DNA from 2 places in the Brevundimonas naejangsanensis genome. Region 2 is predicted to be linked to the other one. Evidence: predicted binding sites of a transcription regulator. Region 2 holds the regulator's gene; the other holds the start of a gene.
The links. The regulator HrcA, encoded in region 2, represses chaperone genes, less so after heat shock. The targets are predictions, from matches to a motif close to GTTAGCANTCNNNNNNNNNGANTGCTAAC.

Region 1 (6,529 bases), 170 kb from region 2:
GAACTGATCGCCTCCGGCGCGTCCGAAGACGAGGCCGACCGCCTGGCCCCGCACAAGACCTTCCCCGGCGACCGCCCCTCTACGGCCATCGTCCTGGACGCCCTGACGCCCCAGGCCCTGGGCGCCTTGATCGCCCTCTACGAACACAAAACCTTCGTCGAAGGGGTGCTATGGGACATCAACAGCTTCGATCAATGGGGGGTCGAATTGGGCAAGGCCCTGGCGAAGTCCATCCTCAGGGACGTCGCGGCCAGGGCTCCCGCGCCCGACCTCGACCCGTCGACCGCGGCCCTCCTGCAAAGGCTGATCCGATGACCGTAATCGCTCCCGCCTGGCAGCGGCTCGAGGGCCTGGCCCTGCTGGCCGTCGCCGCCCTGGCCTACGCCCGGACCGAACAGAGCTGGCTGCTGTTCGCCGTCCTCTTCCTGGCGCCGGACCTGTCCTTCGCCGGCTATCTGGCCGGGCCGCGCGTCGGGGCCTGGGCCTACAACCTGGCCCACAGCCTGATCGGCCCCTTGGCGCTGGTCGCGGCCGGCCTGCTGACCGCCGCCCCCTTGGCGACCGCCCTGGCCCTGATCTGGCTGGCCCACGTGGGTTTCGACCGCGCGCTCGGCTATGGACTGAAGTCCCCGAAGGGTTCGGGATCACCCATCTGGGCCGGATCGGCAAGGCGCGCGCGACGGCCGCCTGAGCCCACGAAAAAAGGCCCGGCCGGGCGGCCGAGCCTTCTTTCCTTCAGACGATCCGCCTACCAGCGGCGATCGTAGCGATAGTCGCGGTCGCGGCGGTTCTGATAGCTGCGCCACTCGCCGTGGTTCCGCCAGTAGCGGCCGTCGCGATAGTAGCGGCCGTCGTTGCGGTAGTAGCCGTCACGGCTGTTGATGCCGTGGTCGCGCTCCCAGTGGCCCCGGTTCCGATAGCAGCGGCCGCCGCGGTAATAGTCGCAGTTGGCCCGATCGCTATCCGAGGAGGCCACGCCCAGAGCCGCGCCCGCCAGGGCGCCCCCGGCGATGTAGCGGCCATCGCCCTGGCCGATCAGGGCCCCGGCGACGCCGCCGACCACGGCGCCGAGCACGGCGTCACGGCCGGTGTTGTCGCGATCGCGGTCGCGATAGGACTGGGCGGCGGCGGGAGTGGTCGCCAGCATCGTGAGAGCGATCGCGCCGACGCCGATCTTGGACATGGTCTTCATGGCGGGCTCCTTTCGAAAGCCGGTTGATCCGTCCTGTCCCTTGTAGCGACGCCTGTCTGAACGTCCCCGGGGAGGTCCGTTCATCTGCGCTTCATGTTGCAGCCTGCTTTCCGGGGCTCAGGCCTTGACGCCCCTCGCCCCCCTGCCTAACTCCCCGGTCGTTAGCACTCGGGGAGGGCGACTGCCAAAGTCGTGGGCTCCGAGGGCTGAAATCAACATCCTAACGGGAGTTACTCAGATGGCGTTTCGTCCGCTCGGCGACCGCGTGCTGGTCAAGCGCGTTGAAGAAGAATCCAAGACCAAGGGTGGGATCATCATCCCCGACACGGCCAAGGAAAAGCCGCAGGAAGGCGAAGTCGTCGCCGTGGGCCCCGGCGTCCGTGACGAAGACGGCAAGCACGTCGCCCTGGAACTGAAGGCCGGCGACCGCATCCTGTTCGGCAAGTGGTCGGGCACCGAGGTCAAGATCGACGGTGAAGACCTGATCATCATGAAGGAATCCGACGTCCTGGGCGTGCTGTCGTAAGACTGACCTCAGGTTTCCGGTTTTCTACGTAAAAACATCTAGATAGGAGCAGCCCGCATGGCCGCTAAAATCGTAAAGTTCAACACCGACGCCCGCGACAAGATGCTGAAGGGCGTCAACGTCCTGGCTGACGCCGTCAAGGTGACCCTGGGTCCCAAGGGCCGCAACGTCGTGATCCAGAAGTCCTTCGGCGCCCCGCGCTCGACCAAGGACGGCGTCTCGGTGGCCAAGGAAATCGAGCTGGAAGACGCCTTCGAGAACATGGGCGCCCAGATGATCCGCGAAGTCGCATCCAAGGCGAACGACAAGGCGGGCGACGGCACCACCACCGCCACCGTCCTGGCCCAGGCCATCGTCCAGGAAGGCCTGAAGGCCGTGGCCGCCGGCATGAACCCGATGGATCTGAAGCGCGGCATCGACAAGGCCGTCGACGCGGTGCTGGAAGAGGTCAAGTCGATCTCCAAGCCGGTCTCCAACAACTCGGAAATCGCCCAGGTCGGCACCATCTCGGCCAACGGCGACGCTGAAATCGGCGGCCTGATCGCCGAAGCCATGGCCAAGGTCGGCAACGAAGGCGTCATCACCGTCGAGGAAGCCAAGACCGCCGAAACCACCGTCGACATCGTCGAGGGCATGCAGTTCGACCGCGGCTACCTGTCGCCCTACTTCATCACCAACCCGGACAAGATGGAGGCCGTCCTCGAGGAGCCGCTCATCCTGCTCCACGAGAAGAAGCTGACCTCGCTGCAGCCGATGCTGCCGGTGCTGGAAGCCGTGGTTCAGTCGGGCCGCCCCCTGCTGATCATCGCCGAGGACATCGAAGGCGAAGCCCTGGCCACCCTGGTGGTCAACAAGCTGCGCGGCGGCCTGCGCGTCGCCGCCGTCAAGGCTCCGGGCTTCGGCGACCGCCGCAAGGCCATGCTGGAAGACATCGCCATCCTGACGGGCGGCCAGGTCATCTCGGAAGACCTCGGCATCAAGCTTGAGACGGTCACGCTCGACATGCTCGGCAAGGCCAAGAAGGTCCAGATCACCAAGGACGACACCACCATCGTCGAAGGCGCTGGCGAGAAGGACGGCATCGAAGCCCGCGTCGGCCAGATCAAGCGTCAGATCGAGGACACCACCTCGGACTACGACCGCGAGAAGCTGCAAGAGCGTCTGGCCAAGCTGGCCGGCGGCGTCGCCGTCCTGCGCGTCGGCGGCTCGACCGAGGTCGAGGTCAAGGAGAAGAAGGACCGCGTCGACGACGCCCTGAACGCGACCCGCGCGGCCGCCGACGAAGGCATCGTCCCGGGCGGCGGCGTGGCCCTGCTGAAGGCCTCCAAGGTGCTGGCCGACCTGAAGGTCGACAACGCCGACCAGACCGCCGGCGTCAACATCGTCCGCCGCGCCCTGCAGGCTCCGATCCGTCAGATCTCGGAGAACTCGGGCGTCGAAGGCTCGATCGTGGTCGGCAAGGTGCTGGAGTCGGACAAGGCCAACTTCGGCTTCAACGCCCAGACCGAAGAGTACGGCGACCTGGTGGAGATGGGCGTCATCGACCCGGCCAAGGTCGTGCGCTCGGCCCTGGCCTCGGCCGGCTCGGTCGCGGGCATCATGATCACGACCGAAGCCGCCATCGCCGACGCGCCCAAGAAGGCCTCGGCCGGCGCCCCCGACATGGGCGGTATGGGCGGCATGGGCGGCATGGACTTCTAAGTCCACGCTGACCAACGCTGAGACCACGGAAGGGCGGGATCGAAAGGTCCCGCCCTTTCTTTTTTCCTTCTCCCCTTGCGGGAGAAGGTGGCGGCCGAAGGCTGACGGATGAGGGGTATCTCCACAGTGGATGAAGGCGACTTGGTCAAATGGCGGCGCAACCCCTCATCCGACCTCGCTCCGCTCGGCCACCTTCTCCCGCAAGGGGAGAAGGATCAGGAGCCCGTCTCCCCCACCTCGCGCCCGGCCAGCCGCGCCCCTTCGCCCACCGCCGGGTCGGACCTCGCCGTTCCCAGAATCCAGTCGCGGAAGCGGGCGATCTTGGGGGTCAGGCGGCGGCCGGGCGGGTAGCAGAGCCAATAACCCTCGGCCAGGGCCACCGTCGCCTCGAACGGCCGCACCAGCAGGCCGCGCTCGATCTCGCGGCCGTAGAGGATGGGCGAGCCCAGGGCCACGCCCTGGTCGCCCAGCGCCGCCGCCACCTCCATCGCCTGGTTGTCGGCGGTCAGGCGCGGCGGCGGGGCGGCGTCGGCGGGCGCCACCCCGGCGGCCGCGAACCAGGCGGCCCATTCCCCCGGATCGCCCACCAGGGGGGCGCGCTTCAGGTCGGCGATCGTCTTCAGCTCCAGCCGGTCGCGCAGGGCCGGGGTGCAGACCGGGGTGAAGACGGCGGGCATCAGGAAGCGGCTCTCCAGGCCCGGCCAGCGGCCCGAGCCGAAGCGCAGCCCCACGTCCAGTCCGTCGGCCCCCAGGCTGGACAGGGCGGCGCTGGTGTCGACCCGCACAGCCAGGTCGGGATTGGCCAACTGGAACGCCCCCAGCCGCGGCGCCAGCCACTGGGTCGCCAGAGTCTGCAGGGTGGTGATGGCCAGCACCCCCTGGTCGGCCTCGACCACCTCGGCCACCGCCCGGCGCAGCAGGGTCATGGCCTCGGTCGCCGCCGTGGCCAGGCGCTCGCCCTCGGGCGTCAGGGCCACCTGCCGCGTACCGCGCGTGAACAGGGAGCGCTCCAGCCGCTGCTCCAGGTCGCGGATGCGCCAGCTGACCGCCGCCTGGCTCATGCCCAGGGCCTCGGCCGCGCGGGTGAAGCTGAGCAGGCGCGCCGCCGCCTCGAACACGCGCAGCGCGTCCACCGGGATGCGAGAGAGAATGTCAGACATAAGCCTGCCTTATGAATGAGCGCTGTTGTCTCGTTTGTGAACGCGGCCCCTGCGCGCCATCCTAACACTATCAGAAAGGAGGCCAAATGATGGAAGACATTCACCGCACTCATAAGGAACCCGCGTGGGGCTGGATCGGGGCCCTGATCGACGCCCGCCGCCTGGCGCGCCGCGAGACCGGCGTCGCCCGCCTCGGGGCCCGCCCCTGCCCGACGCCCCCGCGCCGGGCGGCCTGCTGACGGCCGCCGTCCCGCCGGGCGCGACCCCAAGCGCGACCCAAGAGCGCGACAAGGCGTCGCGCCTGGCGTCCTTCCGTCGGCGGAGCGGTTGCCCGGCGCGGGCGACGCCCCCCATAAGGGCGCCTCATCGTCACAGAGGGGGCCCTGATCGATGCGCCGCAACACCCGTATTCCGTCCTTCGCCGCCGCCGCGCTGATCGCCGCCGCCGGCCTCAGCGTCGCCGTTCCGGCCGAGGCCCAATCGCGCCGCGCCGCGCCCGCCGCCGAGCGTTCTGACTGGCCCGCCCGCGCGGCGCCGGCCCAGACGCGCGCCACAGCCTTCGCCGCCGTGGCCGCAGCGCCGTCCGGCGCCCTGGTCCTGCCGCTGTCGTCGGAGGCCGAGCTGGCCACGCGCGGCGCCGCCCTGGACGCCGGGACGCGCCAGGCGATCGCCTCGGCCCTGACCGCCGCCCGCTTCGACTACAAGCCGCGCCAGACGCTGAGCCTGCACGGCGTCGGCGGCTGGGACCGCATCCTGGTCGTCGGCCTGGGCGCGTCGCCCAAGAGCGCCGACGTGCAGACGGCGGGCGTCGTCGCCGGCCGCGCCCTGAACAGCCAGCCGGGCGAGCTGACCGCCCTGGCCGGAGGCCTGTCGGCCGAGCTGGCCTCGGAGCTGGCGACGGGCCTGGGCATCGGCCACTATCGCTCGGACCTCTATGTCACCACCGGCCGCGACCGCCCGGCGCCCGGCGCCCTGACCGTCGTCGCCGACGACGCGGCCGGCGCCCAGGCGCACTATCGTCGCGGCGCCGCCCTGGTCGAGGCCATGGCCTGGACCCGCGACGTGTCGAACGAGCCGGCCAACATCGTCTATCCCGAGAGCTTCGTGGCCCGCGCCCGCGCCGCCTTCGCCGGCGTGCCGGGGGTCGAGATCACCGAACTGGACGTGCCCGCCATGCAGCGTCTGGGCATGGGCGCCCTGCTGGGCGTCGGCCAGGGCTCCAGCCGCCCGCCGCGCCTGCTGGCCGTGCGCTATCGCGGCCAGGGCGCGCCCTCGGACGGCCCGATCGCCCTGCTGGGCAAGGGCATCACCTTCGATTCCGGCGGCCTGTCGCTGAAGCCGGGCGCCAACATGGGCAACATGAAGATGGACATGTCCGGCGCCGCCAGCGTCGTCGGCGCCGTCCTGGCCCTGGCCAAGGGCGGGGCGCCGGTCGACGTGGTCGCCGTCGCGGCCCTGGCCGAGAACATGCCCGACGGCGGCGGCATCCGGCCGGCCGACGTCCTGACCGCCATGAACGGCAAGACCATCGAGATCATCTCAACCGACGCCGAGGGCCGCCTCGTCCTGGCCGACGCCGTGGTCTGGGCCGACACGACGCTGAGCCCCGCCGCCATCGTCGACGTGGCCACCCTGACCGGCGCGGTCGGCGGGGCCCTGGGCAATGACTATGCGGGCCTGTTCAGCCGTCACGACGCCCTGGCCGACCAGCTGAAGACGGCCGGCGACGCGACCGGCGAGACCCTGTGGCGCCTGCCGCTGCACCCCTCCTATGCGCGCGCCACGGCCTCGACCACGGCCGACATCAAGAACTCGGGCGAGGGCGGCGCGGGCGCAGGCACCGGCGCCCACTTCATCGGCTATTTCGCCCGACCCGAGACGCCATGGGCCCACCTGGACATCGCCAACATGGCCTTCGGCGCCGCCAACGACGTCAAGCCGGCCGGCTCG
Region 2 (6,529 bases):
CCTGACGGGCTTCTGAAGAAATGCCGCGCCGGACGACGCCCGGCTTGGCGGTGAAGGGGATCGACGACATGCCCCTAGCGAAAGCGGGGTTATCATCGGGTTGGCTCGGATATGGGAAAGACCGCAGGGGCCGCAAGGCCTTCTGTCGGCTTAGCGCTAGATTCGACGGCATATTGCAGACAGGGGCGTCGTTGACCCCTTAAAATCGCCTGATGAGCCCTGTCCTGCCTCGCGAAGCGCCGACCGCCGTGCCTGGATTTCGCCTGTGGCCCCAGGCGCTGGACTCTGCCGCCCAGGTGGCGCTCCTCGCCGAGGTCCGGTCGGGGCTGGAGGCCGCGCCCCTCTATCGGCCGGTCACGCCGGGCGGGCGGCCCTTCTCGGTGCGGATGAGCAATTTCGGCCCGCTGGGCTGGGTCTCGGACCGTGGCGGCTATCGCTATCAGCCCGCCCATCCCGAGACGGGCGCGCCCTGGCCGCCGATCCCGCCGCGCCTGCTGGCGCTGTGGGACGCCCTGACCGGCTGGCCGAGCCCGCCCGACGCCTGCCTGGTCAACCTCTACCAGGGCGAGGCCCGGATGGGCCTGCACCAGGATCGCGACGAGCGCGACCTGACGGCGCCGGTGCTATCGGTGTCACTGGGCGACACGGCCGTCTTCCGCATCGGCCCGGCCGAGGGTGGGCCTACCCGCACCGTGCGCCTGGCCTCGGGCGACGCCTGCGCCCTGACCGGGCCTGCAAGGCTGGCGCGGCACGGGGTCGACCGGCTGCTGGCGGGCTCGTCGCGGCTGCTGCCCGGCGGCGGCCGGGTCAACCTGACCCTGCGGGTCGCGGGCTGACGACGGAAAGACTCGACGGAACGGCGACATCCGAGTCACTCTCGCCGCTTCACAGCGCCGAACCGGAGACCCGCGATGACCCTGATCACCCGGCCCGAGGGCCTGAGCGCCGACCAGATCGCCCCCAGCCGCCGGAGCCTGGGCGTGGCCGCCCTCGGGGGCGTCGCCTTCGCCGCCTACGCCCCCGCCGCCCTCAGCCAGGCGGCGCAGCCGATCACCACCGACAGCGCGGGCCTGGTCGCCGAGACCGCGAGCTGGCGGGCGCCCGACGGCTTCGACCTGCCCGCCTATGTCGCCCGGCCCCAGGGCGCCGGCCCCTTCCCCGTGGTCATCGTCGTGTCCGAGATCTTCGGCGTGCACGAATACATCCGCGACGTCTGCCGCCGCCTGGCCAAGGCAGGCTACGCCGCCGTGGCGCCGGCCTTCTTCGTCCGCGTCCAGGACCCCGCGCCGCTCAGCGACATGCAGGCCATCATGCGCATCGTCGCCGCCGCCGGATATGAGCAGGTCATGGGCGACGTTTCCGGCGCCCTCGACTGGATCGGCCGCCAGCCCTGGGCCGACGGGCGCAAGGCCGCGATCACCGGCTTCTGCTGGGGCGGCAAGGTGGTGTGGCAGGCTTGCGCCCGCTTCCCCGCGCTGGACGCCGGGGCCGCCTGGTACGGCCGCCTGGCCCCCCCGGCAGACGCCACCGAAGCCCAGAAGACGGCGGGCCGGCCCTGGCCCGTCGACCTGGCCGACGATCTGAAGTGTCCGGTGCTGGGCCTCTACGGCGGCCAGGACGCGGGCATCCCGCTGGACAGCGTCGAGGCCATGCGCGCCGCTCTGACCCGCGCCGCCCCGTCCAGCCACGGCGCCGCCGCCAGCGAGATCGTGGTCTATGGCGACGCCCCCCACGGCTTCCACGCCGACTACCGCGCCTCCTACCGCGAGGCCGACGCCAAGGACGGCTGGCGGCGGATGCTGGCGCTGTTCGGAGAGCGACTGAAGGCGTGAGTCCAGACCCGGCTCACACGCCCTCCCCCTCGATGGGGTAAGGGCGGGGGTGCAGGCGGGACGCATCCAATAGGACCGCGGAGACGCGGGCGCGTCTCCTGCGCACGTTCCGGCAAACCTTGCGCCCTAACCCCCATCCCCGCCCTTACCCCATCGAGGGGGAAGGGAGACGAATGCAAAACGGCCCGACGGGTCTGCGCCGGGCCGTTCGTCATTCATGCCGGAAGCCTCAGGCCTTGCCGTCGAAATTCTCGCCGGTCGCCTTCGGGTCGGCGTAGGCGCCGCCTGCGGCCGGGCCCGAGCCCTTGGCCGCCACCACCACCATGGCGGCGCGCACCGTACGGCCGAACAGGGCGTAGCCGGGCTGCAGCGTCTGGATCACCGTGCCGCCGGGCACCGTGTCCGAGGGCTGCTCCATCATGGCCTGGTGCAGGTGCGGGTCGAAGGCCTCGCCCGGGCCCGGCTCGACGCGCGTCAGGCCATTGGCCTCGAAGGCCGACAGCAGGGACTTCTGCGTCAGCTCCAGCCCCGTGATCATGGCGGCGGCGGGGCCCTCGGCGTCCTTGGGCGCCGACGCCAGGCCGCGCTCCAGCGTGTCGGCCACGCCCAGCAGGTCCTTGGCGAAGCGCTGGATGGCGTAGGCGCGGGCGTCGTTCTGCTGCGTCTCGGCGCGGCGCTTGGTGTTCTCGGCCTCGGCCACGGCGCGCAGGGCGCGGTCCTTCCACTGGTCGCGCTCGGCGATCAGGGCGTCGACCACGGCCATGTCGCCGTCGGCGCCTTCCGCGGCGGCGTCCGCCTCGGACTCCTTGATGTCCTGCTCGAGTTGGTCCCGGGTCTCGTCGTTGATGTCCGTCACGTTTCCTGTCCGTCCAGAATCCGCCCCAGCACCCGGGCGGTGTAGTCCACCAACGGGATGACACGGGCGTAGTTCAACCGCGCGGGCCCGATGACGCCGATGGCGCCCAGCACCCGCTGCCGGCCCGACATATAGGGCGCCGCGATCACGGCGGAACCCGAAAGCGAAAAGAGTCGCGTTTCCGCGCCGATAAAGATGCGCACCCCCTGGGCGGCGCCGACGTCGTCGAGCAGGCCGATCAGCTGTTCCTTCTGCTCCAGATCGTCGAACAGCACCCGGACCCGCTCCAGGTCCTCGGCCGCCTGGGCGTCCTGCAGCAGGTTGGCGCGGCCGCGCACGATCAGGTTGCGGTCGCGCTCGCCGCCGCTCCAGGCGGCCAGGCCTTCCTCGACCAGCCGGGCGGCGGCGGCGTCGAGCTCGCGCCGCGCGACCTCCATCTCGCCCTTCATCTCGTGGCGGGCCTCGGCCAGGGCCCGCCCCTTCAGCCGCGCGTTGAGGAAGTTCGACGCCTCCTGCAGGGTCGAGGCCGTCACCCCCGGCGCCAGCCCCATCAGCCGGTTCTCCACCGTGCCGTCGTCGGCCACCAGCACCGCCAGGGCCTGGCCCCCGCCCAGGGCGACGAACTCGACGTGGCGCACCCCCGCCTCGCGCACCGGGCTGGCGACGATACCCGCCCCGCCCGCCAGGCCCGACAGCAGGGAGGAGGCGGCGTCCAGGGCCTCCTCGACGTTGCGGCCCGGCCCCTGGCCGCCCAGGACGGCGAGGCGCGCGTCGATCTCGCGCCGCTCCTCCTCGCCGATGTCCCCGACCTCCAGCAGGCCGTCGACGAACAGGCGCAGGCCCGCATGGGTCGGCGCCCGCCCGGCCGAGGCGTGGGACGAGGCCAGCAGCCCCGCCAGGGTCAGGTCCTGCATGGTGTTGCGGATCGAGGCCGGCGACAGGGCCACCCCGCCGCGCGACAGGGTGCGCGAGCCGACCGGCTCGCCCGTCTCCAGATAGTTCTCGACCACCCGGCGGAAGATGTCGCGCGCCCGCGCGTCCAGCGTCGCCAGCCCCGGCGAGGGATGCAGCAGGGACATCATGCCGACGCCCTCCGCCCCGTCATGACGGGCCGAAAGCGCGGGGCAGGGTTCGAGGCGCGGGACAGGCTCATGGTTTCAGGATAAGCACCCGCCATCCCGCTTCCAAGGAATTCCCATGCGCCCGTCCGAACGCACCCCCGAACAACTCCGCACCGTCACGCTGGAGACCGGCGTCAACCGCTACGCCGAGGGCTCGTGCCTGGTCTCCTTCGGCCACACCAAGGTGCTGGTCACGGCCTCGGTCGAGGAGAAGGTGCCGGGCTGGATGCGCAACACCGGCCAGGGCTGGGTCACGGCCGAATACGGCATGCTGCCGCGCGCCACCCACACCCGCGGCCGCCGCGAAGCCGCCGCCGGCAAGCAGTCGGGCCGCACCCAGGAGATCCAGCGCCTGATCGGCCGCTCCCTGCGCGCCGTGGTCGACCTCAAGGCCCTGGGCGAGCGTCAGGTGCTGATCGACTGCGACGTGATCCAGGCCGACGGCGGCACCCGCACCGCCGCCATCACCGGCGCCTGGGTGGCCATGGCCTCGGCCTTCGACTACCTGCGCGAGGAGGGCGTGCTGGCGACCAATCCGATCGTCGACCAGGTGGCGGCCGTGTCGTGCGGCGTGTTCAACGACTTGCCGGTGCTGGACCTCGACTATGAGGAGGACTCCACCGCCGAGGCCGATTCCAACTTCGTCCTGACCGGCGCCGGCCAGATCGTCGAGATCCAGGCCACCGGCGAGAAGCGCGGCTTCTCGCGCCCCGAATTCGACCGCCTGTTCCAGCTGGCCGAGATCGGCTGCGGCGAACTGTTCGCCCTGCAGAAGGCCGCCCTGGAGGCCGTGAAGCGCTAGGCCGCGCCCGGCAACGAACCGGATCGGGGGAGCGGCGTTCCATGCAGCGCCCCCGACACGGAGTCCGCCCATGATCCGCTTCCGTCACGCCGCCTGCGCGGCCGCCCTCGTCCTGGCGGCCTGCCACCCGCGCGCCGAGGCGCCGCCCGCGCCCGAAGCGCCCGCCGCAAACACCGCCGCCGCCCAGACCCCCTTCAACGCATCCGCCGCCGTCTCGGCGCCGGCGATGATCCCCGCCTCGACAAGCGCGCCTCAGGTCCAGGCCCCCGCGCCCAAGACCCGCGTCCCCGAGGCCCGCCTGCCCGAGGGGCCGGACATGGCCCCCCGCCGCGTTCCGCTCGAGCCGGGCAGTTGTCGCGCCGAGATCGGCGAGGCCGCCTCCGCCCGCCTGGTGCGGCGCTGCATCCGCGTCAGCCCCGCCACCCATCCGCCCTGCCACGCCGACAACCCCTGCGCCATGATCCAGGAGGAGATCGACCGGGGCTGCGCCATGTGGACGGAAACCGACCAGCCCCTGCCGAAGGAATGCGCCGCCTGACCCTCGGCGCCGCGCCTCTCCCTCCCCTTCATGGGGAGGGTGGTCGACGCGAAGCGGAGACCGGGTGGGGAGGGCCAGGCGATCTAGCCTCGGCGTTTGATTTGCCTGGCCGCCTCCACCCGGCTTCGCCTGCGGCTCAGCCACCCTCCCCGTCCCGGGGAGGGAGAAATCGCGCTCAGGCACAAAAAAGGCCCCGCTGTCGCCAGCGGGGCCTCTTCATTTCAGCCGTAAGGCTTAGTCGCGACGGCGACGGCCGCGGTCGCCGCCGTTGCGGTCGCCGTCCCGCTTGGGACGGCCGCCGGTGTCTTCCGACAGCGGGGCCTCGCCGCGTTCAGCGCGCTCGGCGTTGATCTTGTCGGTGATGTCCTCGCCGGTTTCCTGATCGACGACCTTCATCGACAGCTTGGTCTTGCCGCGATCGTCGAAGCCCAGGAACTTGACCTTGACCTCCTGGCCTTCCGACAGGACGTCGGCCGGGTTGGCGACGCGCTCCAGAGCGATCTGGGACACGTGAACCAGACCGTCCTTGGCGCCGAAGAAGTTCACGAAGGCGCCGAAGTCGACGACCTTCACGACCTTGCCGGTGTAGATCGTGCCGACTTCCGGCTCCGAGGCGATCGATTGGATCCAGGCCTTGGCGGCCTCGATCTTCTCCTGCTCGTTGGCGGCGATCTTGATGGTGCCGTCGTCCTGGATGTCGACCTTGGCGCCGGTCTTCTCGACGATTTCGCGGATGACCTTGCCGCCCGAACCGATCACTTCGCGGATCTTGTCGACCGCGATCTTGATGGATTCGATCTTGGGCGCGAACTCGCCCAGCTCGGCGCGCGGCGCTTCCATGGCCTTGGCCATTTCGTCCAGGATGTGCAGGCGGCCGGCCGACGCCTGCGTCAGGGCCTGCTGCATGATCTCCTTGGTGATGCCGGCGACCTTGATGTCCATCTGAAGGCTGGTGATGCCTTCCGAGGTGCCCGCGACCTTGAAGTCCATGTCGCCCAGGTGGTCTTCGTCACCCAGGATGTCCGACAGGATGGCGAACTCGCCCGACGGCTCCAGGATCAGACCCATGGCGATGCCCGAGACCGGGCGGGCCAGCGGCACGCCGGCGTCCATCAGGGCCAGCGACGAACCGCAGACCGTGGCCATCGAGGACGAGCCGTTCGACTCGGTGATCTCCGACACCAGACGGATGGTGTAGGGGAAGTCTTCCTTCGACGGCAGCATCGGGCGGATGGCGCGCCAGGCCAGCTTGCCGTGGCCGATCTCGCGACGGCCCGGCGAGCCCATGCGGCCCGCTTCACCGACCGAATAGGGCGGGAAGTTGTAGTGCAGCAGGAAGGACTCTTTGTAGGTCCCGGTCAGGCTGTCGATGTACTGCTC

Region 1: groES (co-chaperone GroES) is a predicted target of HrcA. The motif match lies at 1,353-1,381, and genes of this name have one in related genera.

Annotation. Positions count from the first base shown of each region.
Region 1 is NZ_CP032707.1:1,029,705-1,036,233, forward strand. Features, by position in the region: gene pgi (glucose-6-phosphate isomerase) at 1-315, shown strand, start outside; gene D8I30_RS04840 (DUF4260 domain-containing protein) at 312-767, shown strand; gene D8I30_RS04845 (hypothetical protein) at 749-1,192, opposite strand; gene groES (co-chaperone GroES) at 1,431-1,718, shown strand; gene groL (chaperonin GroEL) at 1,776-3,419, shown strand; gene D8I30_RS04860 (LysR substrate-binding domain-containing protein) at 3,635-4,579, opposite strand; gene D8I30_RS14350 (hypothetical protein) at 4,666-4,818, shown strand; gene D8I30_RS04865 (leucyl aminopeptidase) at 4,970-6,529, shown strand, end outside.
Region 2 is NZ_CP032707.1:1,198,877-1,205,405, reverse strand. Features, by position in the region: gene D8I30_RS05675 (alpha-ketoglutarate-dependent dioxygenase AlkB) at 213-836, shown strand; gene D8I30_RS05670 (dienelactone hydrolase family protein) at 912-1,832, shown strand; gene grpE (nucleotide exchange factor GrpE) at 2,062-2,688, opposite strand; gene hrcA (heat-inducible transcriptional repressor HrcA) at 2,685-3,767, opposite strand; gene rph (ribonuclease PH) at 3,886-4,611, shown strand; gene D8I30_RS14570 (hypothetical protein) at 4,682-5,149, shown strand; gene pnp (polyribonucleotide nucleotidyltransferase) at 5,384-6,529, opposite strand, start outside.